One region of the Dorea hominis genome, then DNA from elsewhere that is predicted to be linked to it. Evidence: predicted binding sites of a transcription regulator. Region 1 holds the regulator's gene; the other holds the start of a gene.
The links. The regulator NrdR, encoded in region 1, represses ribonucleotide reductase genes. The targets are predictions, from matches to a motif close to CACAANATNTTGTG.
Positions count from the first base shown of each region.

Region 2: nrdD (anaerobic ribonucleoside-triphosphate reductase) is a predicted target of NrdR. The motif match lies at 9,633-9,646, and genes of this name have one in related genera.

Region 1 covers NZ_JACOOY010000008.1:115,172-131,397, reverse strand. The annotation lists gene H8S07_RS08105 (aldo/keto reductase) at 1-535, shown strand, start outside; gene trxA (thioredoxin) at 680-985, shown strand; gene H8S07_RS08095 (oxidoreductase) at 1,098-1,832, shown strand; gene H8S07_RS08090 (PH domain-containing protein) at 1,960-2,469, shown strand; gene H8S07_RS08085 (PH domain-containing protein) at 2,444-4,015, shown strand; gene H8S07_RS08080 (nucleotidyl transferase family protein) at 4,047-4,628, shown strand; gene H8S07_RS08075 (YbjQ family protein) at 4,794-5,111, opposite strand; gene dapB (4-hydroxy-tetrahydrodipicolinate reductase) at 5,249-6,049, opposite strand; gene arcC (carbamate kinase) at 6,217-7,146, shown strand; gene H8S07_RS08060 (ferredoxin) at 7,208-7,393, shown strand; gene H8S07_RS08055 (PRC-barrel domain-containing protein) at 7,563-7,802, shown strand; gene nrdR (transcriptional regulator NrdR) at 7,882-8,343, shown strand; gene truA (tRNA pseudouridine(38-40) synthase TruA) at 8,412-9,146, shown strand; gene H8S07_RS08040 (exodeoxyribonuclease III) at 9,162-9,917, shown strand; gene H8S07_RS08035 (TM1266 family iron-only hydrogenase system putative regulator) at 9,937-10,182, shown strand; gene H8S07_RS08030 (PduL/EutD family phosphate acyltransferase) at 10,253-10,897, opposite strand; gene glnA (type I glutamate--ammonia ligase) at 11,145-12,476, shown strand; gene H8S07_RS08020 (ANTAR domain-containing response regulator) at 12,524-13,072, shown strand; gene dapF (diaminopimelate epimerase) at 13,087-13,944, shown strand; gene H8S07_RS08010 (LL-diaminopimelate aminotransferase) at 14,011-15,228, shown strand; gene fliB (flagellin lysine-N-methylase) at 15,235-16,226, shown strand, end outside.
Region 2 covers NZ_JACOOY010000003.1:61,666-77,891, forward strand. The annotation lists gene H8S07_RS02945 (amidohydrolase) at 1-871, opposite strand, end outside; gene H8S07_RS02950 (L-2-amino-thiazoline-4-carboxylic acid hydrolase) at 874-1,584, opposite strand; gene H8S07_RS02955 (GTP-binding protein) at 1,856-2,950, shown strand; gene arsS (arsenosugar biosynthesis radical SAM (seleno)protein ArsS) at 2,993-5,020, shown strand; tRNA gene H8S07_RS02965 (tRNA-Lys) at 5,205-5,277, shown strand; gene H8S07_RS02970 (bile acid:sodium symporter family protein) at 5,478-6,422, shown strand; gene H8S07_RS02975 (DUF975 family protein) at 6,514-8,364, shown strand; gene H8S07_RS02980 (metallophosphoesterase) at 8,361-9,551, shown strand; gene nrdD (anaerobic ribonucleoside-triphosphate reductase) at 9,719-11,908, shown strand; gene H8S07_RS02990 (tRNA threonylcarbamoyladenosine dehydratase) at 12,112-12,879, shown strand; gene H8S07_RS02995 (ATP-binding protein) at 12,913-14,064, shown strand; gene H8S07_RS03000 (LacI family DNA-binding transcriptional regulator) at 14,144-15,178, opposite strand; gene H8S07_RS03005 (ABC transporter substrate-binding protein) at 15,430-16,226, shown strand, end outside.

The DNA.
Region 1 (16,226 bases):
CGATATTGTGCGCAGTGGAAAAGCACTGTATGCAGGCGTATCAAATTATAACGAAGAATATACAAAACGGGCGGTAGAGTTGCTGCGTGAAAGACATTGTCCGTTTATCGTAAATCAGCGCCGCTATTCAATTTATGACCGGACGATTGAAGAGGATGGTGTAAAAGACTGTTGCAGGGAAAACGGTGTTGGAATTATTGCGTTCAGTCCACTGGCGCAGGGGTGTCTGACAGATAAATACTTGCATGGAATTCCAGAAGACAGCCGCGCAGCGAGAGATCCGCGATTTTTACACAAATCCGATATTACAGCGGAACTGGTAAAGAAAACAACAGCGTTGAATGAAATCGCAAAGCTTCGTGGACAGTCACTGGCGCAAATGGCGCTTGCGTGGATTTTAAAAGATGGAGACGTATGTTCCGTATTGATCGGAGCATCCAGACCGGAACAGATCCTGGATAATATTGCAGCATTGCAAAATATATCATTTACAAAAGAAGAACTGGATGCGATTGATCGGATCAGCAAAGCATAAAGATGATGCGGAGGAAAAGGAAAGAGCCATTAAAAGTTAAAAATATGTAACAAATGCTACGAAAATATTTTCAAAATATAGTATAATAATAACTGAAAAACAGAAAAACTAACTTTAAGAAGAATAGAAGAAAGGACGATAGATATGGCAGTGATTCATGTGACAAATGATACTTTTGAACAGGAAGTATTACAGGCAAAAGAACCGGTACTGGTTGATTTCTGGGCAACCTGGTGTGGACCGTGCCAGATGGTGGGACCGATCATAGAAGAGATTGCAGAGGAAAGAACAGATATTAAAGTGTGCAAGATTGATGTGGATGAGAACCCAGAGATTGCAAGACAATACAAGGTATTTTCCATTCCGATGCTGTTTGTATTCAAGAATGGAGAAGTGGCAGCCAGAACCGTAGGCGCACAGTCAAAAGAAGCTATTTTAGAGATGCTTTAGAATAATAAAAATAAGAGGCAGGAAATATGTAGTGGGTGCTTCCTCAAAGGTGCGTAATATTTCCTGTCTCTTATTTTATTTCATCCAAGAATTTTCCGGTTTTTGTATTTAAATAGTAGAGCTGGATCCTACAGATTTAACAAAAGAACAGCTGAAAGAAATTATAGAAGATTTTGCAAATGCAGCGGAGCGGGCAAAACGTTGCGGATTTGACAGTCTGGTTGTGCATAGAGCGCATGGACAGCTTCCGGGGTGCTTTTTATCTAAAGTGATTAATCGAAGAACAGATGAATATAGTGCGGATACAATTGAAAATGCATCAAGATTTACAAAAGAACTTTTAGCAGCAATTCGAAAAAAAATAGGAAATACAATGGCAATTGAATATCGAATCAATGCAAGTGATATGGTAGAAGGCTCACCGTCATTGGATGATGAGATTGCATTTGCCCGGGAAATTGAAGATAAAATTGATTTGCTGCATGTATCGAGAGGCCTGCATGCAATGCAGAATCTTGCACCATATATGAATCAGCCATTACACTATCCGCATGGAATCAATCTGGAAGATGCAGCTAAAATGAAAGAAAAATTACAAATTCGTATTCCGGTCATTCCGTTATTTAATCATGATGAAGAAAATATCAGAAAGACGGCAGAATTTTGTAAAGAATTAGGAGATGCAGTTACAATGATTCAATTATTGCCGTACCATAATCTTGGAGTAATGAAATATCTTCGCATCAGTGATAAACCGGTGGCTGAGGCGACTCCGCCGAGTGAAGAATACATGCAGAAGTTGAAAGGTATTATGGAAGAGTATGGACTAAATGTTTCCATTCATTAAAAAAGAAGATTATAAAGGAGAAGATACCGTGGTGTGCTGTATATCAGTGCAGAACAGTATCTTCTTTTTTTGTAATGGTGGTTTATTTGTGCTAGAATAGAAACGACTAGTTACAAGGAGAAAATCAATGAGAGAAGAGAAGATGAAATATGAACGGCTCAGTAAACGTGCGCTGGGGTGCATGTATGTGTCGACCGTGATCTTAAGTGTTATTCTGCTGGCAGCGATCATCTGCGTAAATGCATTCTGGCTCAGTCCAAAAGATATCCGGATTGGCGAGATAATATCCTTGGTGCTCGTTGTTCTGATCATTCTGAACTGTGTGATCAGCCCGTATTTCCGATACCGGAGATATGGTTATCACATAGATGAAGAATGTATAGATACGGTCGAAGGGTATCTTTTCATAGAGCGCAATATTGTTCCGATGGAACGGTTACATAAACTGCAGGTGGAGAGAGGCCCGGTTGCCAGAGCTTTCGGCGTGGCAAATGTAGTTGTGACAACAGCAGGTGGAGATGTAGAGATCAATCTTCTGGAAGATGAAAAAGCGGAACAAATCGCAGAGAATTTACAGAAGCGGATCAATCAGATCGCAGCGGAGGAAAAACATGGAAACGACAGAAACGAAATTTAGAAACCATATCTCCATTGTGATTGAACGATTTGGAACTATATTTATAGGAATCGTGATTGTACTTGCAGGATCGGCACTGGATGACCTGAAAGAAATTGTAAAGCATATGGATAATCTGAAAGAATATCTGGCAGATGAGTTTGCGGGAGCCAGTCTGTTTCTTGTATTGTTCCTGATTGCTTTATTCTGGCAGCTCCGCCGTTGGGCGAAAACTTATATTTCTATCCAGGGGCAGGCAATCGTGATTGAGAAAAATACATGGAACCGCAAGGTGCAGACGATCGGCATCAAGCATATTTCCAATGTCAATCTCTCACAGAATATTCTGGAAATGATGCTTGGCACATGCACTGTGAAACTGGATACAGACAGTTTCTCAACGGCAGATGATACAGACGTAAAACTAGTGCTGAAAAAAGAAAAAGCAGAGTGGTTCCGTCAGACGGTTTTTGCGATTATGGAGTCGGAAGGTAACCGTTCCGGGGCAGAAGTTTATGCGCAGGATGCGAATCATCAGACAGAAAGTGGCGCGTACAAAGAAACTGCCGGGATAACAGATGAGGAAAACGGTAAAAACATCACAGAGACAACGGTGACAGCAAATGTAAATGATATGATCTGGCATGGAGTGTTTGCGATTAATTTATTTGCTGTTTTGCTTGCAGTTGGAGGAATCGGAGGCTCCGTATCAAAATTGCTTTCTGGCATACAGGAAGGAATTTCAGGACAAAATATTCTGGAAATAATATCAGGTTGGGCGGTAGCATTTTTTATCGGCGCAACAGCAGTCTGGGATACGGTGAAGGATTTTATTAAGTATTATCAGTATCAGGTTACACGAAAAAGTGATAAGATCTATATTTCTTACGGACTTTTAAAGAAAGTAAGCTATGTAATTCCGGTAAAGCGGATTCATGGTGTAACGGTGAGACAGACATGGATTGCAAGGATTTTTAAGAGATACCGGGTGGAACTTATCAATGTCGGAATGGGAGATGACGATGAAGAAAAGGACGCCTTTTTCCTTTTGTATCAGAGTCATGCAGACGTGATTGAAAAAATGCAGAAACTTCTGCCGGAATTTGCAGAAGCAATGAAACTTCCGCTGCAGAGACAGAAGAAGTCGGTTATCTTTCTTAAGGCAATCCCGGCAGTGATCTGGGCAGTTGCATTATTTGTGGCAGATCGGTTTGCGAAAGAAATCATAGGATCCCATTTTCTGTGGATTAATCTGGCGTGTGTCTGTGGATGGCTGGTTGTATTGGTGATGCTTGCGGGCGGCTATGTTACGGATGCATTTGCCTGTGATAAGAAGAGTCTGGCCGTATCAAGCGGTGTATTTGGTCGAGAAACCACATACATGCATTATCCGCAGATCCAGTATTTTTCATTTAATCAGAATATAGTGGCAAAGAAACTGCGTGTTGTGAAGGGAAATGCATATCTTCTTGCGTCGGCATCGGATTCCAGACATGATCTTCCGTATATGCCAGAAGAGGCTGTGGAAGAATTGAAAGAATATTTTTTGAAAAAGATGGTCTTGTAACATAAATAACTGCGAAAGATGAGGGAAAAGTATGATAGAGACAGGTGTTGTAAATGGAAGATTCCAGGTATTGCATTTAAAGCATATGGAATATATCCTGGCGGCAAAGATGCGGTGCCGGAAACTGTATATCGGGCTTACGAATCCGGACGGGAGAATGACCGGCGATTCGGTAAATGATCAGAACCGATCCACAAAAGCGGCAAATCCGCTGACGTATTTTGAACGTTATGAGATGATAAAAGGTGCCATGCAGGAATTTAAAGTCCCTGAGCAGGAATATGATATTCTGCCGTTTCCGATTAATTTTCCGGAATATATTGCAAATTATATGCCGGAAGATGCGACGTATTTTATGGGACTCAGTGATGCGTGGGATGAAGAAAAATATAAGATTCTGCGAAGCTTGAAGCTGGATGTAGAAGTTCTCTGGCGAAGAGAAGAAAAAGACCGCGGAGTCAGTGCTTCATGGGTGCGAAGCTGTATTGCCATGGATGAAGAATGGGCGCATCTTGTCCCGAAGAGCGTGTATAAGTATCTGACGGAAACACATCTCGTGGACAGGATCAAGCATCTGGAGAAAATCCGGATCGAAGAGAAAATGGTGCTGTAAAAATAGCAGAAAAAAGTATTAAAAAATAGAAACAATATTGGTAGATAGTGAAAAAGCATTAATAGTTAAAAAACGCCTGCCATTTGCAATATATTTCACTGGCACCGAACATTCAGACCATTTGTGGATATATCAATATAACAGGATGGCAGGCGCTTTTTGAAACTACTCTTCTACGAATTTTACCGCAGTTCCGTAAGCCATGATTTCAGCAGCGCCCTGTACGACAGTACTGGATGCATAGCGGATATTAATGACGGCGTCGGCACCGCATTTTTCGGCTTCTTCGCTCATGCGCTTTGTGGCGATGGCACGGGCTTCATTCATCATTTCTGTATAAGAAGTAAGTTCACCGCCTACAAGTGTCTTAAAGCTGTTTACAAGGTCTTTTCCAAAATGTACAGACTGGATCATATTTCCTTTTACAAGTCCGATCATTTCAAATTTCTTTCCGGTTATATAATCTGTGTTTACTAATATCATAAATAAAATCCTTTCTGATTAATGTTAAGATGTTAGGGGAAAATCCTGACATCTTGTTAATTAAATTGTCAAAGTAGTTACGGATGACCTATGGCAGTCGTTATTACAGATAAAACGCCAGACTGACCCGAGCCGGATTAGCTCAGATGCAGGACATCCTTAATGGTATAATATCCAGGATCTTTATTAGCAAGATATGCTGCGCAGTCGCAGGCGCCTCTTGCGAAACATTCCCAGTTGTAGCAGTGGTGAGTGATTTCCAGACGTTCTCCCATGCCACCAAAGAATACAGTGTGGCTACTTGGAATATTGCCGGCGCGCAGAGAATGATAACCGATTGTTCCAGGTTCTCGCGGAGAAACTCCTTCTCTGCCGTATACAGCGATATCGGATAATTCTTTGCCAAGTGCATGTGCCATGGTCTCGCCCATTTCTTTGGAAGTACCGCTCGGTGCATCTTTCTTCCACTGATCATGCATCTCAAGAATCTCAATGTCCAGTTCTTCCCCAACTGTCTTTGTGATAAATTCCAGAACTTTATTCATGACATTGACGAGTTTGGAAGTGTTGGCTGCATAGAGCATTGGAATAGAAGAAGCAGCATCTTCAAAACGTTTCATCTCTTCGTCGGAGAAACCGGTAGAACCGCAGACCAGACCTTTTTTATGTCTGATGGCAAGATCCAGAACTTCCATAGCCATCTCTTTAGTAGAAAAATCGATGATCACATCGCATTTGTCAATAACGGATTCGAGATCATCTACAACCGGAACGTGCAGTTCTTTTCCGACCATTGCGACAGTTCCGAGATCTGTTCCGATGTAATCGCGCCCTTTTGGACCGATACCGGCAACCAGTTCCATGTCATCACGGGAGGCTGCAACCTGTGTGATCAATTTGCCCATTTTCCCTCTTGGGGCTGTTACGATAACTTTCATAAATGTAAACTCCTTTCGTATACGTTTTCAACACGTATCGGGAAATCCCTTTTAATAATTTCAGTTTACCACAAAAGACGAGCAGGAGTTGCATTTTTTTCAGAAAGAGGCTATAATTCTTTTTATAATCTTGAGAGGAAATTTACAGAAAATAAGAGGTATAGAGCATGAAGAAAAGAGTAGTCGTTGCGCTGGGACATCGTGCCCTTGGTACGACCTTGCCGGAGCAGCAGGAAGCAGTTAAGAAAACATCAAAAGTAATCGCGGATCTGATCGAGGACGGATATCAGGTTGCCATTACACACAGCAACGCACCGCAGGTAGGTATGATCCATACAGCGATGAACGAATTTGGAAAAGTACACGAGAACTATACAGCGGCGCCAATGTCTGTATGTTCTGCCATGAGCCAGGGCTATATCGGATATGACCTTCAGAATGCGATTCGCGAGGAACTTTTAAACAGAGGCATTTACAGAACAGTCAGCACGATCCTGACACAGGTAGTTGTGGATCCATATGATGAAGCATTCTATACACCGACCAAGATCCTTGGACGTTATATGAATGTGGAAGAAGCAAATGAGGAGCGTAAGAAGGGTAATTATGTAGTAGAGGAACCAGGCAAAGGATTCCGCCGCATCGTGTCTGCACCGAATCCGGTACGCATTGTAGAGATTGATGCGATCAAGGCTCTTCTGGATGCAGATCAGATTGTTATTGCATGCGGTGGTGGTGGTATTCCGGTTCTGGAACAGGATAACCATTTGAAAGGTGCAAGCGCTGTCATTGAGAAGGATCTGACTGCCGGAAAGATGGCAGAGGATACACAGGCAGACGAGCTGATCATTCTGACGAGTGTAGATCAGGTGAAGATTAATCTCGGACGTGACAATGAAGAAGCACTGGGCGAGATTTCCGTAGAAAATGCGAAGAAATATATGGAAGAGGGACATTTCGGAGAGTATAATATGCTTCCGAAGTTAAGTGCTTCTGTTTCTTTCATTGAAAAAGGAGAAGGAAGAAGCGCACTCATTACTTCTTTTGATAAGCTTGGCGAAGCTTTAAAAGGAAAGACAGGAACTAAGATTTCTTAAGAAATTCGTTTAAAATGTCTGCAATCTGGTTATACTACCGGAAAAATGAAGGAGGTAACCGATGAAGGCAAGAGTGATGGATGGCTGCATTTCCTGCGGTGCATGTGTGACAACGTGCCCGGAAGTATTCTCATTTGATGAAGATGGACTTGCGGAAGCATGTGGAGAAGTTGCATCGGAATATGAAGAAGCAGCAAAAGAAGCAAGAGATGACTGTCCGGTATCTGTGATTGATATTGTGGAGTAATAAAATGCGAAGATAAACTGGGGTATGGTGAAGAACTGTATCCCTGTTTTTGTTTATCGGGAAAGAACTTTCCTTATATATAAAAACGCTCCACCAGATGTGCACCTGTACGAATAAGCAGCGTGCTGCATATAATAAATATAAGAATAATACGAGTGGAAGTGTCAGTGTGCGTTTCAGTGAATTTCAGGAAAAAGAAGTGATCAATGCGTGTGACTGTTGCAAACTTGGATATGTAGAAGATCTGGTCATAGATGAGAAAAAAGGAAAAATTGAAGCAATCATTATACCAAAAGGGCGGGGGATCTGTAATTTTTTCTGTGAGGATGGAGAATACATCATTCCATTTGCCTGTATTAAACGGATTGGACCGGATATTATTCTGGTTGAAATGCATGAAGAAAAGTAAAATGTTTCTTTTGATGTTTGACTTCTCTAAGAGCAACCGATATACTAAAAGATAGAATGTATGAAAGGAATTTAGTGTGATGAAATGTCCATATTGTGGTAATTCAGATACAAGAGTTATAGATTCAAGACCGGCGGAAGAAGGCAATTCTATCCGCAGACGCAGATCTTGTGATGCATGCGGGAAACGTTTCACGACTTATGAAAAGATAGAGACGATTCCGCTGATCATTATTAAAAAGGATGATAACAGAGAACAGTATGACCGAGGCAAGATTGAAAGAGGAATTTTAAGAGCTTGTTATAAACGTCCGGTATCGGCGGCAAGGATCCAGAAGACAGTGGAAGCTGTGGAGACACAGGTGTTCAGTCTGGAAGAGAAAGAGATTGCAAGCAGTACGATCGGGGAGATCGTTATGGATGCGCTGAAAGATCTGGACGAAGTTGCATATGTAAGATTCGCATCTGTATATAGGGAGTTTAAGGATGTGAATACATTTATGGATGAATTGAAGAAGATTCTGGACGGACAGGAACAATAAAGTTTTACAATATTCTGTACAGGATATAATATAGTGAGATGAGTACAAATAGACAGGGTGATTAGACTATGAGAACATATAAATTAACGATTTCTTATGATGGAAGCAGGTATCAGGGATGGCAGCGGCAGGCGACGACAGACAATACGATCCAGTTTGTACTGGAATGGAGCATTGGCAAATTAGTCGGATACCGCGTGCGTGTAGACGGTTCGGGGAGAACAGACGCCGGAGTACATGCAAGAGGTCAGGTGGCAAGTGTGAAGCTTTCCAAATTGTATGATCCACAGGAGATGAAGGATTCGTTGAACCGTTATCTCCCGGAGGATATCCGTATCGTGAAGGTGGAACTGGTGCGAAATGGATTTCATGCCAGAAAAAGTGCCAAAGGCAAGAAATATGAATATTATATTGACTGCAGAGAAAAACCGGATGTATTTTCCAGAAGATACTGCTATCATTATCCGGAAAAATTAGATATAGAAGCGATGCGTGAGGCCGTGCCATATCTGCTGGGACCGAAGAACTTTACAAGTTTTACGGATGATAAGGATTGCAAAGATCCGATCCGCAAGATCACCAATATCAAGATTGTAAGTTCCGGTGAGAAGGTGCGTATCACTTTCTATGGAACTGGATTCTTATATCATATGGCACGTATCTTGACAGGTACTTTGCTGGAAATCGGTACCGGCAAGCGTGAGGCATCGATGCTTCCGGTTGTGATTGCGGCAGAAGACAGAAGCCTTGCCGGATTCCTCGCGCCAGCCAGAGGTCTGTTTTTAAGAAAAGTGTATTATTAGAAGGAAAACGAACAGATGAAATGTATATCATGGAATGTAAATGGAATTCGTGCCTGCGTAAAGAAAGGATTTCTTGATTTCTTCAAAGAAGCGGATGCAGATATTTTCTGTATTCAGGAAACGAAGATGCAGGAAGGACAATTAGATCTGGATCTGGATGGATACGAACAGTACTGGAATTATGCCGTGAAGAAAGGTTATTCCGGAACGGCGGTATTTACAAAAGAAAGGCCCCTTGCTGTTACTTATGGCATGGCAATTGAAGAACACGATCAGGAAGGCCGTGTGATCACACTGGAGTATGAGGATTTTTATTTTGTGACAGTGTATACGCCGAATTCACAGAGTGAACTGGCAAGACTGGATTACAGAATGACATGGGAAGATGATTTTCTCGCTTATCTGAAAGGGCTGGAAGAGAAGAAACCAGTGGTTTTCTGTGGGGATCTGAATGTTGCACACAAAGAGATCGACTTGAAGAATCCGAAGACAAACCGTAAGAATGCCGGATTTACAGATGAAGAACGTGGAAAATTTACAGACCTTCTTGCAGCAGGATTTACAGATACATTCCGTTATCTGTATCCGGATGTGGAAGGAATTTATTCTTGGTGGTCTTACCGTTTCAGCGCAAGGGCAAAGAATGCAGGATGGAGAATTGACTATTTTTGTGTATCGGACTGCCTGAAGGATAAGATTGAAGATGCGAAGATCCTGACCGACGTTATGGGATCGGATCATTGCCCAATCGAACTGGACATTGCATTATAGTGAAGAGAGGAAGAGACGGATGGATAGTCGTGTATCTGTAATCAGCATTATTATAAAAGATGAAGAGGCAGCAGTAACGGTGAATGAACTGCTTCACGAATTTAGAAATTATATTGTCGGAAGAATGGGCATTCCGTACCGGCAGAGAGAAGTGTCGATCATCAGTGTGGTGCTGGACGCGCCGGGAGATGTGACAAGCTCTCTTTCCGGAAAACTTGGAATGTTAAAAGGAGTCAGTGCAAAGACACTGACTGCAAAGTTGTAAACACGACGATTTGAAAATTAGAAATATTTAGAATGCAGTGATGGAATAATAAAAAGAGCGGAATCACCGGCTACAGCCGGTTGATTCCGCTTTGTAATTCGTCTGCCCATTTCTGAAGATTGTATGTACGTCCGCCAAATAATTTTAAGATGACACCGGTTGGGTGTTCATGTCCGGCAAATGCATTTGCTTCGTCTGTATCGACGTGCATGGCGAGTGCAAAGTCCGGGTGTACACGGACAACAACATCAGCAAAGATCAGAGAGCGTTCAAAACTCTCCATAATGACGAACACTTCATCTTTGTCTTTGACATTTAACTGGACTGCCTGCACTGGAGTCATGTGGATATGGCGCTTTGCAACAATCACACCGTGATCGAGTTCAATCTCACCGGCAGGACCGAGCAGCGTGCAGCCGGGTGTGCCCTTTGTATCGCCGGATTGACGGATGATGCCCGGAATGCCGAGCTTTCGTGAATCAGTCATGGAAATCTCCACCTGTGTCTCATTACGGAAAGGTCCAAGCAGAGCAACATTTTCAAATGTTCCTTTCGGACCTTTGATCGTAACGCGTTCTTCACAGGCATACTGACCAGGTTGGCTCAGATCTACCCGGTGGGTGAGCGTTTTCCCTTTCCCAAATAAGTGTTCAAAATCTTCCTGGCACATATGGATGTGTCTTGCGCTTGTTTCGATTGGTATTGCAAGTCCCATAGTATCTGAGCCTCCTTCTATTATCTGCATTAATTTTTATTCATAGCCATTTTCTGAAAACCTTATTGGAAACATTGTAACAGAGTGCGTTCGGTTTTTCAATCAAAAGTATCAACAACGACATTTTTCGTTGACAAAGAGGGCTTTTTTTTCTATAATTTTTAACAAGGTAAAGCAATGGCGTTTTCATCTAAGGCATGAGAACGCCCATTTTTACATACAGCAGTAAATGCAGGAGGTGCATATAATGAATAATTATACGCGTGAAGATATTTTACAGATGGTAGAAGAAGAGGATGTGGGATTCATCCGGCTGCAGTTTACCGATATTTTCGGAACATTGAAAAATGTAGCGATCACTACCAGCCAGTTGGAGAAAGCGCTGAATAACCAGTGCATGTTTGACGGCTCTTCCATTGAAGGCTTTGCAAGGGTGGAAGATTCGGATATGTATCTTTATCCGGATCTGAATACATTTGAGATTTTTCCGTGGAGGCCGCAGCAGGGTAAAGTTGCAAGACTGATCTGCGAGGTGCATAAAGCAGACGGAACACCATTTGAGAGCGATCCGAGATATGTACTGAAGAAAGTGATCGAAGAGGCAAAAGAGATGGGATATCAGTTTAACGTCGGGCCGGAATGTGAATTTTTCTTATTCCATATGGATGATGACAGTGTACCGACAACGATTTCCCATGAGCGAGCCACGTATTTTGACCTTGGACCATTAGATTTCGGCGAAAATGCGAGACGTGACATGGTATTGACAATGGAGGATATGGGATTTGTCATCGAGGCATCTCACCACGAGATGTCGCCGGCACAGCATGAGATTGATTTCCAATATGACGAGGCGTTGTCTGCGGCAGACAATATCATGACATTCAAACTGGTTGTCAAGACGATTGCCAAGAGACACGGTCTGCACGCATCTTTTATGCCAAAACCGAAGTACGGAGAGAATGGTTCCGGCATGCATACGAACATGTCATTAAGCCGGGATGGTGTGAATATATTTTCAGACAGTTCAGATGAGAAAGGGCTGAGTAAAGAAGCTTATTATTTCATCGGTGGAATTATGAAACATATCAAAGCGCTGACCTTTATTACGAATCCCATCGTGAATTCATATAAGCGTCTTGTGCCGGGATTTGAAGCACCGGTATATATTGCATGGTCAGCCAAGAACAGAACGCCATTGATCCGGATCCCGACGGCGCCGGAGGGTGAGGAGAGAATCGAGCTTCGCAGTCCTGATCCGTCAGCCAATCCATATCTGGCATTTGCAGTATGCCTTGCCGCTGGACTGGACGGAATCCGCAACAAGATCATGCCGCCAAAAAGCATTGACTGCAATATTTTTGAGATGACGGAAGAAGAGCGGGCGGCAGCTGGTGCAGAACTTCTGCCGAGAACGCTTCTGGAAGCAGCACAGGCATTTGAAGAGGACACTTACATTAAAAATGTGCTTGGCGATGATCTGACGGAAAAATATATCAAAGTGAAGACGGAAGAGTACATGAATTATCGTAATCAGGTGACAGACTGGGAAATCGCAAAGTACCTGCATGTCATTTAGGCACCCTTAGTAAGAATAAAAATGAGACGACTAAAGGAGGTGTCAGCGTGATAGGTATTATTGTAGTATTTCCAAAGAAGGAAAATGCAATTAATATCCGGAATCTGCTGGTGCGAAATGGAGTAAATGTTACCGGAGTGGCGACAACGGGGGCACAGGCAATGCATTATGCGGATACTGTGGATGAAGGAATTGTCGTGTGTGGTTACAAATTAAAAGATATGATGTATACGGATCTCAGAGAATATCTTCCGGAAAGTTTTGATATGCTGCTTGTCGCGTCGCAGGACAAATGGAGTGATGGACTGGTGCGGGGCGTGATGGGATTGTCGATGCCGATTAAAGTGTATGATCTGATGAATACGATCGAGATGATGCTGACCAATATTGACAGGCGTAGACGGAAACGCAAGAAGCAGTTAAAAAATCGTGATCCGAAGCAGCAAGAGACAGTCAGAAAGGCAAAAGAACTGCTGATGGCACGTAACAATATGACGGAAGAAGAGGCACATAGATATTTGCAGAAAAGCAGTATGGACAGTGGAACAAACATGGTAGAGACAGCAGAGATGGTATTGAGCATTATGTCAGAGTAGAGGAGATATAGAAGATGGAATTTACAAAAATGCAGGGCTTGGGCAATGATTATGTCTATGTAAACTGCTTGAGAGAAACAATTAAGAATCCGGCGGAAGTATCGAAGTTTGTCAGTGACAGACATTTTGGAATCGGTTCGGACGGGTTGATTATGATCTGTCCATCCAAGGTGGCAGATTTTGAAATGCAGATGTATAATGCAGATGGTTCCAGAGGTGAAATGTGCGGAAATGGCATCCGCTGTGTTGCTAAATATGTATATGATTACGGTCTTACCGATAAGACGAGCATTTCCGTGGAGACACTTGGCGGGATCAAATATCTGGATCTGACTGTGGAAGATGGCAAAGTAAGCCTTGTGAAAGTTGATATGGGAAGTCCGCGCCTTGCGCCATCCCAGATTCCGATCGTGCCGGAGAATCCGGAAGATACAAGAATCATTGATGCCCCGCTTGAAGTAGAGGGGAAGACATATTATATGACAGGAGTTTCCATGGGCAATCCGCATACAGTGGTTTATGTAGACGATGTAAAAGGATTGGATCTTTTGAAAATAGGTCCGTCTTTTGAAAATCATAAACGGTTCCCGGAGCGTATCAATACAGAATTTGCACATGTACTGGACCGTAAAACGGTAGAGATGCGTGTGTGGGAGCGTGGTTCCGGTGAAACACTTGCCTGTGGAACAGGTGCTTGTGCTGTTGCAGTAGCCAGCATTTTAAACGGGTTGACAGAGGACCGGGTAACCGTAAAACTACTGGGAGGCGATCTGCTCATTGAGTGGGATAAAGAAGCAGATAAAGTCTATATGACCGGACCTGCAAAGGTTGTATTTGACGGAGAGATCGATCTTACAGATATTGATGTATAATGCGTCATACATTGAATTCCAGAAACAACAAAACAATCAGTAAAGTCATAAACAGGAGGAAGAAAGATGTTTAAAGTAAATGAAGATTATTTAAAACTGCCGGGAAGCTATTTATTTTCCACAATTGGAAAGAAAGTACGTGCTTATCAGGAAGAGAATCCGGACAAGAGCATTATCCGTCTTGGAATCGGTGATGTTACACAGCCACTGGCACCGGCAATCATTGACAGCCTGCACAGTGCAGTAGACGAGATGGCACATGCGGAGACATTCCACGGGTATGCACCGGATCTGGGATATGAATTTTTGAGAAGTGCAATGGCAAAGAACGATTATCAGGATAAAGGATGTGATATCAAAGCAGACGAGATCTTTATTTCTGACGGAGCAAAATGTGACTCCGGTAACATTCAGGAAATCTTTGCCAAAGACAATAAGATCGCCGTATGTGATCCGGTATATCCGGTTTATGTAGATACAAATGTTATGGCAGGACGTACAGGAACTTACGATGCGAAGACAGAGACATGGAGTGATGTCATTTACATGCCATGTACAAAAGAGACGAATTTTGCACCGGAACTGCCGAAAGAAACACCGGATATTATTTATCTGTGTTTCCCGAATAATCCGACAGGATCTACCATTACAAAAGCACAGTTACAGGAATGGGTAGATTATGCCAATAAAGTCGGAGCAGTCATTATCTATGATGCTGCTTATGAAGCATATATTTCTGAGGATGATGTACCGCACAGCATTTATGAGTGCGAAGGTGCAAGAACCTGCGCGATCGAGCTTAGAAGTTTCTCAAAGAATGCAGGATTTACAGGTGTCAGACTTGGCGCAACGGTGATTCCAAAAGATCTGAAATCCGGAGATGTAATGTTGCATTCTCTCTGGGCAAGAAGACATGGAACGAAGTACAACGGAGCACCGTATATCGTACAGAGGGCCGGAGAAGCTGTATATTCTGAGGCTGGTAAAGCACAGTTAAAAGAGCAGATTGCCTACTATATGAAGAATGCAAAAACGATTAAAGAAGGCCTAAGAGATGCCGGATATAACGTATCCGGTGGTGTAAATGCACCGTATATCTGGCTGGAAGTTCCACAGGGAATGACATCCTGGGATTTCTTTGATCATCTGTTAAAGGATGCCGGTGTTGTAGGAACTCCGGGATCAGGATTCGGACCAAGCGGAGAAGGATATTTCCGTCTGACAGCATTTGGCTCTTATGAAAATACAGTGGCAGCCATTGAAAGAATTAAGAAGATGGGTTAATTTATTATGTTATATACAATACCGGATTATTACCGGCAGTTTCACTGCGTTGCCGGAGCCTGTGAAGATACATGCTGCGCAGGATGGCAGATCGTAGCGGATAAGTCGGCGCTCAGGCAATATAAAAAAGTAACAGGAGAATACCGAAAGGAGATTCGTGCCGGTGTGGACTGGAAAGAAGGCGCTTTCCGGCAGGATGAGGAGAAAAGGTGTTATTTCCTGAATGAGGATAATCTCTGCAATATGTACACAGCACTTGGTGAAAAGGCATTGTGTAAGACGTGTAAGCGTTATCCAAGGCATATTGAAGAATTTGAGGGTGTCAGGGAAATGACGCTCTCTGTGTCATGCCCAGAAGTGGCAAAAATCCTGCTACAAAGAAAAGAACCGGTGCAGCTTCTGATTCATGAAGATGAGAAAGAAGAGTGCTGGGATGATGCATTTGATCCATTTTTATATTCGCTTCTGGCAGATGCAAGAACAATGATGATACAGATCCTGCAGAACCGCGAACTGTCATTAAATCTGCGCACCGGACTTGTGCTTGCAATCGCCCATGACCTGCAGATCCGGATTCAGAAGCAGGAAATATTTGACGGAGAGATGGTACTGGAAAAATACCGGACAGAAAAAGCAATGGATTATATAAAAGGACAGATCGCTAAGCTTTATACAGAAGAAGAGAAGCATAGGTTCTATGAATTTATGACAGAAACTTTCCGGGATCAGTATCGGTTAGAGAGACTTCGGGATAACTGGGAACCACATCTTCTGGAAGCAGAACAGTGGCTGTATGGAAAAGGTGAGGCTCACTACTATGAGCTTAGGAATGCGTTTGAAGGATGGATGGCAGAGAAGATGCCGGAATTTGAGATACAGAAAGAACAGCTTCTTGTGTATTTCTTAAGTACTTATCTGTGTGGTGCGGTTTATGATGGACATGCATATTCCAAGGCGCAGATGGCGGTTGTAAGTGTACTGCTTATGCAGGAAATTCT
Region 2 (16,226 bases), on a different contig from region 1:
GTTCAATATCTACGGTTGTATCTGTCATCATGGCAGCACCGCGTGCACATTTATCCACACGTGCACTGGCATCTTCTGTGCGGGAACGCTTGAAAGAACGGATGAAATAATTCGTCTTTGCAAGATCCGGAACAACATTTGACGGGATTCCGTTATCGACATATGCATAATGCATACGGACTTCATCCGGCACATGTTCACGCAGATAATTTACACCGATATTCATAAGTTCGGCTGCATCCAGAGCGCTTCGCCCTTCCTGCGGAGATTTGGCGGCATGTGCGCTGACTCCGTGGAAAGTATAATTTTTCACATCCTGGGACATCCAGATATCGTTGCTGATCCGGTTCCGGTCAAATGGATGCCATGTTACGGCAACATCCAGGCCATCAAAGACGCCGGCTTTGTTCATAACAATCTTGCCGGACATGATCTCTTCAGCAGGACAACCGTAGACGCAGATCGTGCCGGGAATCTGTTCTGTTTCCATATGATTTTTCAGTGCGCAGGCGGCTCCGATTACGGCAGTGCCCAGTAAGTTATGACCGCAGGCATGTCCGACACCGGGAAGTGCATCGTATTCTGCGAGAAATCCAAGGATTGGTTTTCCTGTGCCCCAGGTTGCGGTAAAGGCAGTCTCAATATTTGCAGTTCCGCTTGAAACAGTAAATCCCTGTTCCTGTAAATAAGTACTTAAACGCACCGAAGATTTTTGTTCTTGATAGGCAAGTTCCGGATTGGCAAATATGTAATTTGCCGTATCAATTAATTCTGCCTGATGTGTTTTAAGCCAGTCTGCTACAATGTTACGGCTGGCGGAAGATTCGGAACAAATTTCTTCACTGAAATGATTGATCGTAGAATCTGTCATATTTAAACTTCCTCCGGGTAAGCACCCTCTAATACATCCAGATATTCCTGACCGAAAGTATCCACGTAATCAGCAAGGGCAAGATCAATTGCTTTCTGACCGTTTGTGCCAAGCTTTTCGATCAGTGTCTTACTAATTGTATCTTTCAGATGTGCGGTGTGAAAATTAAAATCTTTCATGCAGGAAGTGCCGAGATCCTTCTTCTTGGCAGCGAGAGCTTCGACATCTTCCGGCGTCAGTGGATAGCCCCAGTCAAATTCGCATTGTTCGCCGCCCCAGCTCATGGATGTAGCAGTTGGGGTACAGACAAAATCAGAGCGGAATCCCTGATAAACCGCATTATCAACATTGACACAATAAAGTTTACCGTATTCTGTAATATCGTGCTTTTTCCATGCTTCACACCAGGCACATTTCGAAATATAAGTCTGAAGTGTCGGTTCGGTACGGAGTGTACCAAATTGCATCTGTCCGTCATAGTCAGGCTTCCACTCGCCGTAAGCCTGGTTGGTCATTGTGTTGAGCGGATCGCCGTGAGCAATCGCTCGTGCAGCCATTCTTGCACCTCGTTCTTTACCATAGACAGTCATACCGTCTAAGATTGCCTGTTTTCCTTCTTCGCCACAGATTTCAATAGCGCGCTTGGCGAGAAAAGCAAACATCATTGCATGATGTTCGATCTTACAGGAAACCGTTTCTTTGGCTGTATTCATAATTATCATCCTTTCACATAGTAGTCTGTTAAAGTTTGGAGACATTATACTACATTTTATAAGAAGATACCAGTGTAAGGGAGGAAACTAAAGACACAAAATATAACTGATAATCTATAATCAGTAATAGAAAAAATCTATATCTGTCGTTAGTTATTAAAAAATATGAGTGGTTTTTTATCTGAAAAAAAGCTATGATGGTTATATGAGATAAACTGTATAAAAAATATAGAAAAAAAGAACGACAAAATGTAAAAAGAGGTAAAAAACAATGGACAAAAAACGTTTTATGGTAGTCAGTGGTTTCCTTGGAGCAGGAAAGACAACGACGATGGTAGCACTTACAGAGTACATTAACAGCACAGGCAAACATGCAGCAATCATTGCAAATGACCTGGGAGCAAATTATATTATCGATGCAGAGTATTCTGATCGTCAGAATGTAGAAGTCACACCGATCGGCGGCGACTGTATCTGCTATATTCCGGATACATTGATCGAAAGAATCGAGCGTCTGAACAGAGAGCCGAAAGATCTGGTTATGTCTGATATTCCGGGATGCGGAATCGGTGCACTGGATCATGTATATGGCAATCTGGACAAGAACCACAAGGATGAGTTTACACTGGCTCCGTTTCTTGTTGTAACAGACCCGGAGAGACTTCGTATGATCATGCCGGAGCAGGCAGATATCCATCTTCCGGAAGAATTAAAATTCCTTCTGGATGCACAGTTAAAAGAAGCAGACTGTATCGTTCTGAATAAGATCGATCTGATGTCTGATGAGGAAGTGGACCGCTATGTAAAATTCTTAAAAGAAGCTTGCCCGGATATTCCGGTGTTCCCTATCTCTGCAAAAGAAAAGATCGGTCTGGAACAGGTAGCAGACTATGTACTGACTGCAGAGAGCCGTGTGAACATTACAGATATCGGATACGGCGGACCGGAATTCGTTGCAGCTGAGAAGAGTATGTCATGGTTCAACAGAAATGTATTTATCACAGCAAAAGACGGCAAAGCATTTGACGGAAATGAATTAGTTGACGATCTCATTGACGAGATTCGTAACGGACTGATTGCAAATAAGAGAAATGTTCCACATCTGAAGACATTTGCAGTAGGAAAAGAGAATGATTATGGAAAATTCAGTCTGATCGGTGTAGATTATGACATCATCCATGACCAGGAACTGAAAGAAGAAACAGAAAAATTGCGTCTTGTTGTAAATGCGCGTGCAGTATGCGAATCTGATCTGTTATTAGATATTGTAGATGATGCATTTGATGCTGTAGCTGAAAAATATAATGTAAAGATTAAAGTATTCTTCAGTGAGTGCTTCGGAATGATGGACGAGGGAAGACATTAAGCGAAAGTCTGTTACAAAGTAATGGGAAAGAGATCACAAATTATGAGCAATGATATTCACGAACAAATAAAGGAATATTATGGGGTCATCCTGCAAAGCAGTGATGACCTCAAAACAAATGCGTGCTGCTGCAGTTCAGCGCCGCCGAAGTATGTAAAAGATATTTTGCCGTTGATCAAGGATGAGATAAAAAACCGTTTTTATGGCTGTGGTTCTCCGATTCCGATGGGAATGAAAGGATGCCATGTGCTGGATCTCGGATGTGGTACGGGAAGAGATGTCTATATTTTATCTAAACTGGTTGGGGAAGAGGGACATGTCTATGGCGTAGATATGACACCGTCCCAGATTGAAGTTGCCATCCGTAATGAAGCAGCGCAGATGGAGGCATTTGGATTCGAAAAGACGAATACAAGTTTTCATCTGGGATATATCGAAGATCTGAAAAGCATCGGAATTGAAGATAATTCCATCGATGTTGTGACATCTAACTGCGTAATTAATCTGTCGCCGTTCAAGGAGCAGATTTTCCGGGAAGTATACCGGGTATTAAAAGAAGGCGGAGAGATTTATTTCTCCGATGTTTTTGCCGACCGCAGGCTTCCGGATGAAATAAAAAATGATCCGGTCATGCGCGGAGAATGTATGGGTGGCTCCATGTATCTGGAAGATTTCCGCAGAATGATGGAAAAATGTGGTTTTGTCACTTATTATACGATGGAAAAGACACCGATCCAGCCGCATGATTTCGAGATTGCGAGATTGACAGGAGACATCCAGTTTTATTCCTGTACAGTACGCGCATTTAAGTGTAGCGGCCTGGAGGACCGGGAAGAAAATTACGGACATAGTGCGACCTATCTTGGAACGATGGAGGAAAATAAACGGTATTGCGATTTTGATGAGACATTCCGTTTTCTGAAAAATAAACCACTTGGAATCAGTGGTAATCTTGCAAAGATTTTAAGGGCTTCCAGATTCTGTAATTATTTTACGGTTGAAGGAGAAGGGGAGACACATTATGGCCTGTTTAAAGAACTGGATCAGAGTGTTAATCCGACGCAGTATGATAAAAATGCAAAGATTACAGCAAGGACACTGAAAGAAGAAGTCAGACGGTATGACATTCCGGAATTAATGGATCGTGTCAAAGGTGTGGATGAGCTGTATTCCAAAGAGCAGCTCACGACAATGCAGGTAAATGTCGGCTACAGGTGTAATCTGTCCTGTGCACACTGCTTCCTGGAGTGTGGGCCGGATAAAACGGAGATGATGAGCAAAGAGACAATGGATCAGTGCCTGCAGGCATTTAAGACCGGTGGGTTTCGAACGATGGATATTACCGGCGGTTCACCGGAGATGAATCCGAATCTTACTTATTTCATTGAGGCAGCATCGAAGCTTGGCGATGTGATTGTCCGCACAAATCTTGTTATTTTGCAGAAGGAAGCATATGCTCACTTAATAGATGTATATACAGAAAATAAAGTCCGTATTGTCTGTTCTCTGCCTTACTATAATAAGAAAGTTGTGGAAAAGCAGAGAGGCGCACATGTATTTGATCCGGCGATTAAGATTCTACAGGAATTAAATGCAAGAGGCTATGGCAGACAGGATGATCTGCGGCTGACGCTTGTGTATAATACAGATGGCCCGTATCTGCCACCGAATGAATTTATGCTGGAAAAGACATACAGAGAAATTCTGGAAAAGGAATATGGCATTGTATTTACGGATTTGATCGCAATTGGAAATGTGCCGATCGGAAGATTCGGGCAGGAGTTAAAGCACCAGGGAAAACTTGGATCTTATCTGAAACTGCAGAGTGAGAACTTCAATGAAGACAATCTGCCGAAGGTTATGTGCCGGGATCAGATCAATGTTGATTACGATGGCAGTCTGTATGACTGTGAATATTATCATGTCCTTGGAATGAAACCAGATGGGGAAGCACATATCAGAGAGCTTGCGGATCATGCGCCGAAGCCGCGGAAGATTCATACCTGTGCAGTTTGCTATAGTTGTACGGCAGGATATGGAAGCAGCTGTGGTGGGAATCTGTCACATTAAGTTGGCAGTGGAAGGTTCTGCCGGTGTGATTTGTCGGATAGAAAAAGAGCTGTTTGGAAATTATGAAAATGATTTCTGGAAAAATATGGAAGAAAAATAAAAAAATATTAAAAAACACTTGATTTTTAGAAAAACATGTCATATAATATTACTTGCGTCACGGAAAACTGATGACGCAGGATATGCGCGATTAGCTCAGTTGGCAGAGCACCTGACTCTTAATCAGGGTGTCCAGGGTTCGAACCCCTGATCGCGCACTATAAGATCGCTGTTTTTGCAGACAACAGAGCTGCAGGGACGGCGATTTTTTGTATAATAGGAAATTTCATTTCCTATTATACAAAAGCCTCCGGCAGGATGCGCACTGCGGCGTACAATGATGATGTCGCAAGCGACCACCGCAGGCGCGCGAATGTGCCAAGGCACATTCGATTTATAGCGACGAGGAGGGAACAACATGGCGGCATTTAACCGTTTTATAGAAAAATGGATGGCACTGGTGACACCAATCTGCCTTCTTTTGGGCGTGTGGTTCCCGGATATTGCAAAACATGGACTCCCATATGTTCCGTTTGTCTTTGCATTTATGACATTTAATGGTGCTTTGAAGTCTAGCTTCAAAGATGTGGCGGGGGTATTTAAGAACCCGTCAATACTTCTTGTGATGCTCGGGCTTATTCATGTTGTAATGCCGGTATTTGCCTGCGGACTTGGACATTTATTTTTCACAGATAATGCAAGGCTGATTGCCGGGATGGTGTTGGAATTTTCAGTGCCGACAGCGGTGTCAGGACTGATGTGGATAACAATCTACAGCGGAAATAGTCCGTTATCGCTGTCTCTGGTGGTGACAGATACGGTGTTGTCGCCGTTTTTAATTCCATTGACATTAAGGATTCTTCTTGGAAAAACAGTACATATGGATACAGTACAGATGATGCAGGAGCTGATCTTCATGGTGGCATTTCCGGCAATTTTTGCTATGTGCCTGAATCAGATCAGCCATAATCGCGCAAAAGAATGTTTGCCGAAAGTGCTCGCACCTTATTCCAAACTGGCGTTGATATTTGTTGTAATATCCAATTCATCCAAAGTGGCACCGTATATTCGCCATATGAACGGACAGCGGGTAGCTGTAGCAGTAACAATTCTCGTACTGGCGGCAAGCGGTTATGCAATCGGACTTCTGGTCGCAAAATTATGGAAGAAGGATCACGAAACATCTATTTCCATGATGTACGGAAACGGAATGCGTAATATCAGCGTGGGAGCCGTGATTGCGGCGGCATATTTCCCGGGAGAAGTGATGTTCCCGGTTATGATCGGAACGTTGTTCCAACAGGTACTGGCTGCATTTTATGGAAAAGCAACGGAGCAGCCGGGTGACAGCAGTAAAAACTAAGATTTCCCTAAGAATATCTTTAGAATTATTTTCTTTACAAGGATGTGTATTCTATTTATAATTTTACCAACAAAAGAAATGAGGAAAAAGGATGCACAAAAGACGAAGAGAGTTTAAGAAGAGAGCCAGATGTGTGTTGAAGACGCATTACTGGCTTTTTGTTATGTTATGCCTTATTGCAGGCATGATCGGAACAGAATTTACCACTTCCGTGAAACTGGGAAAGGACGCAGCAGTGTCTTATGCGGAAGCAGAGAACACGGTCAATCGTCTGACAACGGATAACCTGATCGGAGCGTTCTATGATAATCTGGAAGAATTTAATGAAGGAAAAGAGGCGGAGCAGAGAGCGCGCATTGATGAAAAGAAGAAACGCTATGAAGAAGAATCAAAAAAGAATGAAAATGCGGTTCTTGGACGAAGCAGGGGTGTCTTTTCCGGCATTGTAAATAAAGCCGCTTCCGGTGAATATATTGTTACACTTGCAGTTGCGGTGCGCTCACTGGTCGGCTCGGATAACATAGCTGCCTGGCTGCTGATCGTTGTCAGCCTGGCACTGATCTTTTTCGTGCAGACCTTTATCGTAGATGTGTATCAGATTGTTATGCGAAGGATGCTTTTGGAAGGGCGCTGTTATAAGCGCGTTCCGCTACACAGAGTGTGGTTCCTGATGCGGGTGCGCAAATGGATGCATGCGGGAGTCACGCTTCTGTTAAAACAGGCATTGCACACTGTGTGGGGGCTTACGGTTATCGGGGGCGTTGTCAAATATTATTCTTATTATCTGGTTCCTTATATTGCAGCAGAGAATCCATCAATTAAGGCGGCAGATGCGATCACATTATCAAGGCAGATGATGGACGGGCATAAGTGGGAATGTTTTGTGATGGAATTGTCGTTCTGGGGCTGGAGATTTCTTGGATTTTTTACAATGGGAATTGCCAACATTTTCTATATCAATCCATTTATGGCTGCGACAATGGCAGAATATTATGTGAGTCTGCGAGAGGAGGCAATCGACAGGAAACTTCCGCTGGCAGAACAGTTAAATGATAGATATCTGTATGAGCATCCGGAACAGATGGTGCTGGATGCGGCTTATGAAGACGTTAGAGAAGTGGAGGAAGAACCGCCGGTTGTTATAGAAGGTCTGACTGGAGTTCAGAAGTTTCTTGCAAATACACTGGGAATCACAGTGCTGCATCAGAAAGAGATGGATGCGCTGGAGGAAGAGGCAAACCGAAAATTCCGGGTTGTGCATGATATACGTGCATACAAAGGAATTGTTTATCCGACCAGACTGTATCCGATTTCGGAAGTGAAGAGAAATAATCTGCTGGAAAATATGAACTTTTTGCGTCATTACTCTATCTGGTCTGTGATCATGATGTTTTTTATTATGTCATTTGCAGGCTGGGTGTGGGAAGTGAGTCTACATTTTCTGACCAAAGGATGTTTTGTTAACCGTGGGGTTCTTCACGGTCCGTGGTTGCCGATTTACGGGGCTGGCAGTGTACTGATTTTATTGTTGCTGAACCGTCTGCGCAGAAAACCTGTGGCAGAATTTATTGCAGCGGTAGCCTTGTGTGGATTTATAGAATATTATACATCTTATTTCCTAGAGATTATAACGCATGGCAAGCGATGGTGGGATTATCATGGATATTTTCTGAATCTTAACGGAAGGATCTGTGCAGAAGGGCTTTTGACATTTGGAATCGGAGGCGTTGTAATGGTATATGTACTGGCGCCATTTTTAGACAATCTGATCCGCAGGCTTCCGATGCGACGTCTGATTGCGTTATGTGTGCTGTTGTTAGTATTGTTTGGCGCAGATCAGATGTGGTCGGTACGTCATCCGAATGAGGGGAAAGGAATCAGCAAAATGAGGACGACAGCCGTCCGGACATATGAAAAAGAAGGGAAGGTAGTAAAACAATGATCGCATTATATCTGGCTCCGCTGTATCTGTTATTATGCGGATATATACTCTGGCGCATGCTGCACTGGCTTGCAGCCTGTCACGATGTGACAAAAAATTTTTTTCTCAGGGGACTGCTCGTCACAGTGTACGTTTTTCTGGCGCTAAGCCTGCTTTTTGGATTCCTTGTACCGCCGTCGATGTTACAAAGAGTGCTGAAAGGGATTGGCAATTACTGGCTGGGTGTGTTATTATATATCTTGCTTACAGTTCTTGTAGCAGATCTTATAAGACTCATTCTGAAACATGTGTCATTTCCGAAAAAGGAAAGACTTTTTTCAAGAAAAGGACATGTTATCGTGGGCAGTATATGTCTGGCAGTGATTCTGGCATTCAGTGCCGCCGGGATCTATGGTGCACGTCATATCGTAACGACAGATTATCAGGTAAAGATATCAAAGAAAGCAGGGAATCGGAAGGAACTGAATCTTGTTCTTGTGGCTGATTTCCATCTGGGATACAGCATCGGCAGCAGCCATATGCAGCGGATGGTGGAGAAGATCAATGCGTCAAAACCGGATCTTGTAGTGATCGCGGGAGATATTTTTGACAATGAATATGAGGCATTGGATAATCCGGAGCGCCTGGAGAAGATATTAAGATCGATCAAGAGCAGGTATGGTGTCTATGCATGTTACGGCAACCATGATATACAGGAGAAGATTCTGGCAGGATTTACATTTCCGAGAAAAGGGAAGAAGATGAGCGATCCGCGGATGGATACATTTTTGGAGAAATCAAATATTCATCTGCTTCGGGATGAAGCAGTCGAGATCGACAATGCTTTTTATCTGTTCGGAAGAGCTGATTATGAACGTCCGGGAAGAGGGATCAGGAAGAGAAAGCTTCCGAAAGAACTGGTGAAGGAAATGGATCAGAAGAAACCAATTCTTGTAGTGGATCATGAACCGAGAGAATTAAAAGAACTGGCAGATGCGGGAGTGGATCTGGATCTGTGTGGACATACACATGATGGCCAGATGTTCCCGGGGAACTTGGTTACGGACATGATGTGGGAGAACTCCTATGGCTATCTGAAAAAGGGAAAGATGCATAATATCGTGACTTCCGGGCTTGGCGTATTCGGACCGGATATGAGAGTGGGTACGAAGAGTGAGATCTGCCGGATTAAGATAAAATTCAATTAGAGAGAAAGAGAGAAAGGGAATTGCAAAAAAGTAAAACTTTCTCTTTCTTTTCGCTCTGAATTGGTGTATGATAGTAAAAGACACAACATATTGTGTAATGACAAGTTAAAAATATCTATATTTTGTTATAAAAAAAGAATGCTAAAAAAGGAGAAATCAAGGGGATTATGGGAATTCAAGTGAAAAATCATGTGATCAAACGAAACGGAGAGGAAGTACCGTTCCAGCTTGATAAGATCATAAATGCGATCAAATCTGCAAACAAAGAGGTAGAACGGATCCATCAGTTGAATGAATATCAGATTCTTGCAGTGGCAGATACAATCGGTCAGAAAGTGAACGAATATCGCCATGCCGTGAATGTAGAAGATATTCAGGATATGGTAGAGACCGGCATCATGGAGATGCGTGGATATGAAGTCGCACAGAAGTATGTGCGTTATCGTTATAAGAGAGAGCTTACCAGAAAATCAAATACAACAGATAATGGAATCCTCGCACTGATCGAGCACATGAATGAAGAAGTAAATCAAGAGAATTCCAACAAGAATCCTGTGATCAATTCTACACAGAGAGATTACATGGCAGGAGAAGTCAGCAAAGACTTATCCAGACGTCTGCTCCTTCCGGAAGAGATTGTGCAGGCGCACGAAGCAGGAATCATCCACTTCCATGATTCTGATTATTTTGCACAGAAAGAACATAACTGTGATCTGATCAATTTACAGGATATGTTGCAGAATGGTACAGTGATCAGTGAGACGCTGATCGAGAAGCCGCATAGCTTTTTTACAGCATGTAATGTAACGACCCAGATCGTGGCACAGGTGGCAAGTAACCAGTATGGCGGACAGTCTTTTACACTGGCACATCTGGCACCGTTTGTAGATATCAGCAGACAGAAACTCCGTAAGAATGTTATCGCTGAGAGACAAGAATGTGGCGAGAGCATGGATCCGGAAATCATTGACAAGATTACAGAACGCAGACTCCGCGATGAAGTAAAGAGCGGAATCCAGACGATCCAGTATCAGCTTATCACACTGATGACCTGTAATGGACAGGCGCCGTTTGTAACCGTATTTATGTATCTGGATGAAGTAGAAGACGGACAGTTAAGAGATGACCTTGCTATGATCATTGAAGAAGTGATGAGACAGAGAATGCAGGGCGTTAAGAATGAAAAAGGTGTATGGATCACTCCGGCATTCCCGAAATTGATCTATGTATTGGATGAAGATAATATTACAGAAGGTTCCAAGTACTGGGAATTGACCAAGCTGGCAGCAGAATGTACAGCAAAACGTATGGTACCGGATTATATTTCCGCTAAGATGATGCGTGAGCTGAAGCAGGGAGAAGTTTACCCGTGTATGGGCTGCCGTTCATTTTTGACAGTTGAGGACGAGCAGAGAAATCCGGACGGAAGCCATAAGTTCTATGGACGTTTCAATCAGGGAGTTGTAACGATCAATCTTGTAGATGTGGCATGTTCTTCCAATGGAGATATGGATAAATTCTGGAAGATTCTGGATGAACGTCTGGAGTTGTGCCACCGGGCACTCCGCTGCAGACATGAGCGTCTTCTCGGAACGATTTCCGATGTAGCGCCGATCCTGTGGCAGTATGGTGCACTGGCAAGACTGAAGAAGGGTGAGACGATCGACAGACTGCTTTATAATGGATATTCAACAATCTCTCTCGGATATGCGGGCCTTTATGAGATGTGCATGCGTATGCTTGGCAAATCCCATACAGATCCGGAAGCAAGCCCGTTTGCACTGGAAGTTATGCAGAAACTGAATGATAAGTGCAAAGAATGGAAAGAAGCAGAGCACATCAGCTATTCCGTATACGGGACACCGATGGAATCTACAACTTACAAATTTGCAAAATGTTTACAGAAACGTTTTGGAATCATCAAAGGCGTAACCGATAAGAATTATATTACGAACAGCTATCACGTACATGTAACAGAGAAGATCGATGCATTTAAGAAACTGAAATTCGAATCCGAATTCCAGAAGTTGTCTCCGGGTGGAGCGATCAGCTACATCGAAGTACCGGATATGCAGGACAATATTCCGGCAGTACTCTCCGTTATGCAGTATATTTATGAGAATATCATGTATGCTGAGTTGAATACGAAGAGCGATTACTGTGAATGTTGCGGCTATACCGGTGAGATCCAGATCAAGGAAGACGGAAACGGTAAACTGATCTGGGAGTGTCCGAACTGCGGTAACAGAGATCAGGATAAGTTATGTGTAGCAAGAAGAACCTGTGGATATATCGGAACACAGTTCTGGAATCAGGGAAGAACACAGGAAATCAAAGACCGCGTACTTCACCTGTAAGAAGGAAAGATTGACAAAAAGAACAACTCCATATATAATATAACCTATTGAATTACTGGGAATATGAAGTGACCGGCGGGTGCATGCATGAGAGACATGGAATGCAGCCGCTGGTTTTGCGTAACAAACTTACAAAGCGTGTTCTATTATTGCGATAAAATCTGTGAGACACGTTTCGTACGGCAGAAGGAGAAGATAAGAAGATGCTGACACAATTTTCGAGAACCGAATTATTACTTGGAAAAGAAGCAATGGACAGGCTTGCGAATGCCAGAGTTGCGGTATTTGGAATCGGTGGCGTGGGCGGTTACGTCTGCGAGGCACTGGTGCGAAGCGGCGTAGGTGCATTTGATCTGATCGATGATGATAAAGTATGTCTGACGAACCTGAACCGTCAGATCATTGCGACAAGAAAGACTGTTGGAAAATATAAGACAAAAGTGATGCGTGACCGTATCCTGGAGATCAATCCGAATGCAAAAGTGACGATCCATGACTGCTTCTTCCTGCCGGAAAATGCAGATGATTTCGCATTTGAAGAGTATGATTATATCGTCGATGCTGTAGATACGGTAACGGCAAAGATCGCACTTGTGATGGCGGCAAAGGAGAAAAATGTGCCGATCATCAGCAGTATGGGGGCCGGAAATAAACTGGATGCCAGTATGTTCCGCGTGGCAGACATTTATAAGACGAAAGTATGCCCGCTTGCAAAAGTTATGCGCCGGGAACTGAAAAAACGTGGCGTAAAGAAGCTGAAAGTGGTATATTCAGAAGAGCAGCCAACCAGACCGAAAGAAGATATGGCGACCAGCTGCAGACACAACTGTATCTGCCCGCCGGGAGCAAAGCATAAGTGCACGGAGAGAAGAGATATTCCGGGAAGTGTGGCATTTGTACCTTCGGTGGCAGGACTTATTATTGCCGGTGAAGTGGTAAAAGACCTGGCTGCAGGAGAAACACAGAAATAGATTCGATAAGAAAGCAGAATTGGTGATACAAAGATGAGTATTTCAATAGCGGAATTAAAAAAATTAGAAAAAGACAGTTATGAGCTTCTGGATATCCGCAGTGAGGTAGAGATTTCCCACGGAGCAATTCCCGGAGCAATTGCGGTAAAGCCGGAAGAGATTGAAAAAAAATTAAAAAATAAAGAGCTGGATCCGGAGAAAAAGCAGGTTATCTGCTGTAGCAGAGGAAAAATCAGCGTAGAGATCGCAGAAGAGCTGGAAGAAGAAGGATATAACGCAGAGAGCCTGGAAGGCGGTTATGTAGCCTGGCTGATGGACGTTATGAAAGAGGAGATGGATAAGGATCAGAATAATGAGAAAGCAAAGGAAGTAGAGCAGAGCCTTCGCAAGAAATTCAAGAAAAAAATCTGGTCTAAATTTACAAAAGCGATCAACACGTATGAACTGGTAAAACCGGGAGATAAGATTGCAGTCTGTATTTCCGGTGGAAAAGATTCGATGCTGATGGCGAAATGCTTTCAGGAACTGAAAGTACACAACAAGTTTGATTTTGAAGTAAAGTTTCTTGTAATGGATCCGGGATACAGCCCGGAGAATCGCAAGGTTATTGAAGATAATGCGAAGAAACTGAATATTCCGATCACAATCTTTGAATCCGATATTTTTGAATCGGTATTTAATGTAGAGAAATCACCGTGCTATCTCTGTGCGAGAATGCGCAGAGGACATCTGTATCATTTCGCAAAAGATATGGGATGTAATAAGATCGCACTGGGACATCATTATGATGATGTGATCGAGACGATCCTGATGGGAATGCTTTACAGCGGACAGATCCAGACGATGATGCCAAAACTGCATAGTACAAATTTTGAGGGAATGGAGCTGATTCGTCCACTCTATCTTGTGCGTGAAGATGACATCAAGGCATGGAGAGATTATAACGATTTGCATTTTATTCAGTGTGCATGTAAATTTACAGACACTTGTACAACATGTAACAATGAAGAGAACCAGTCCAAGCGGATCGAGATCAAGAATCTCATCAGCGAATTGAAAAAGACGAACCGGTTCGTCGAGGGCAACATTTTCAAGAGCGTAGAAAATGTCAATTTAAATACCATTGTGGCATATAAGAAAGATGGAGTGAAACATAATTTCTTAGACACTTATGATGAAATATAAAAAACAGAGGGAACAGGAAAGTAAGTACGTGTTCCCTCTGTTTTTATAATGTGCAGTCTTTTTCAGTGAAAAAGAAAAGTTAAGAAGTTGTATCTCTGCGGATCAAAATCGGTGTAATCATTTTGTGGATGATATCAGACTGTGGTTTTGGCTTGCGTTTTTTTTGCTCGTTCATCTGTGATACAAGTAATTCCATTGCTTCATAAGCAATTTTATCAATCTGCTGACCTACAGTGCTGATAGGGATGATTGCTTCAGATGCAATTGGAGAATCATCAAATCCGACAATACGGTATTCGTCAGGGAAATGTCCATATTTGCGCATGAGTAAATTAAGAAAAATATTTGCATGTGTATCATTAGCCATAAAGATTCCTTTTCTTATATTTGGATATTTTCCCTCAATAGAAGAAAAAATATCAGCAATCCGCTGGGTGGTCTCGGCATAAGTATTTCCTAAATCAGAAAGAATGAGTTCATTCGGAATATTATATTGTTCGCATGTGTCACAGAACCCTTTGATTCGGCCATAGGAAGGGATCTGTGTGGGAACATGGGAATTAATGTGAATCAAAATCTCGCAATCGTTTTTGATAAGCAGACTGGTAGCCTGAACAGCACCCATATAGTTATCTGTGTTGATGCTGTTAACATATTGATCCTCACGTTCGATTGTAACAATTGGGATTTGATAGGAAGCCAGTTCCTTGGAAGGAATAGTATGGCTTAATACGATTAATCCCTCAATTTTATAAGCAAGTAATTCCTGGAGATATTTGCGCTCGGTTTCTTCGGATCCTTTTCCGGTTGAAAAGACAAGAAACTTGTATCCAAATTTTTCATAAGTAGATAAAATTTGATTTAACATTTCAGAGTAATAATGCAAAAATAAATTTGGAAGCATAATGCCGACAAATTCACTTTTCCCATTTGCAAGGACTTTTGCAAGTTTATTTTCCTGATAATCCAGATCGATAAGAGCCTGGGCAATGATTTCCTGATTTTTCAGAGTGAGTGAATCTGGATTATTAAAATATCGGGAGATCGTAGTTTTGGAAAAATTCGTATATCTTGCTATATCATCAAAAGTAATTTTTTTCTTTTTTTCACTCATATATAGACACCTTCCTTTATATGCAGGTAATATGATCAACAATTATCAAATCTTCACTTAGTATAGCAGAAGTCCGCATACAATACAATTGTAAAATAACCAGTTAAGTAACCGGTTACATAAATGCGTAGAACAGTATTGACAAACAGGTTTCCCGGATGTATTATTGGATTATAAAGTAACCGGTTACTTTACCGGTTACACAGTGGAGTATAGATTGAATGGAAAGCTGGAAAGGAGACAAAAAAGATATGAAAAAACGCATAATAGCTGCGTTGATGGCCGGAGTGCTGATGATCAGTCTGACCGGATGTCAGAAGAGTACACCGAAGCCAGGAAGTATTGCAGGGTACGATAAAGGAGAACAATACTTGTCCATATGGGTGCATTCTATCGAAGATACGGATGAGGGACGATGCTACAGAGAAGCAGTGAATGCATTTAATAAGGCATATGATGGAAAATATTTTGCGGATATTGAATTTATTCCGAGAAATGATAGCGGTGGTGGCTACTCAGATAAAATCAATGCATCGGTTATGTCTGGAGATCTTCCGGATGTACTTACTGTTGATGGGCCAAATATTGCGGCTTATGCAGAGAACGGAATTATTCAGCCATTGGCAAAAATGACAGAAAAAGAAAAAAGTGTTTATTTGAAATCGATCATTGAGCAGGGAACTTATAACAATAAGTTATATGCATTAGGTGCGATGGAGTCAAGTGTCGGGCTGTATTATAATAAAGAAATTTTAGACGAAGCGGGCATTCAGGTGCCGGATGCAGATCATCCATGGACGCAGTCACAGTTTTTGGAAGTTCTGAAAAAACTGAAACCGATTATGGATAAGAAAAATGGTTATGCATTAGACATGACATTTCCGGTGGGTGAGGCTACCATATATTATTATGCTCCGTTTTTCTGGTCAAACGGCGGAGATCTGACAGACAAAACAGGACTTACCGTAGATGGAATTTTTAATTCTAAACAGAATATAAAAACAGTTTCTTATTTTAAGACATTATTGAAACAGAAATATATGTCGAA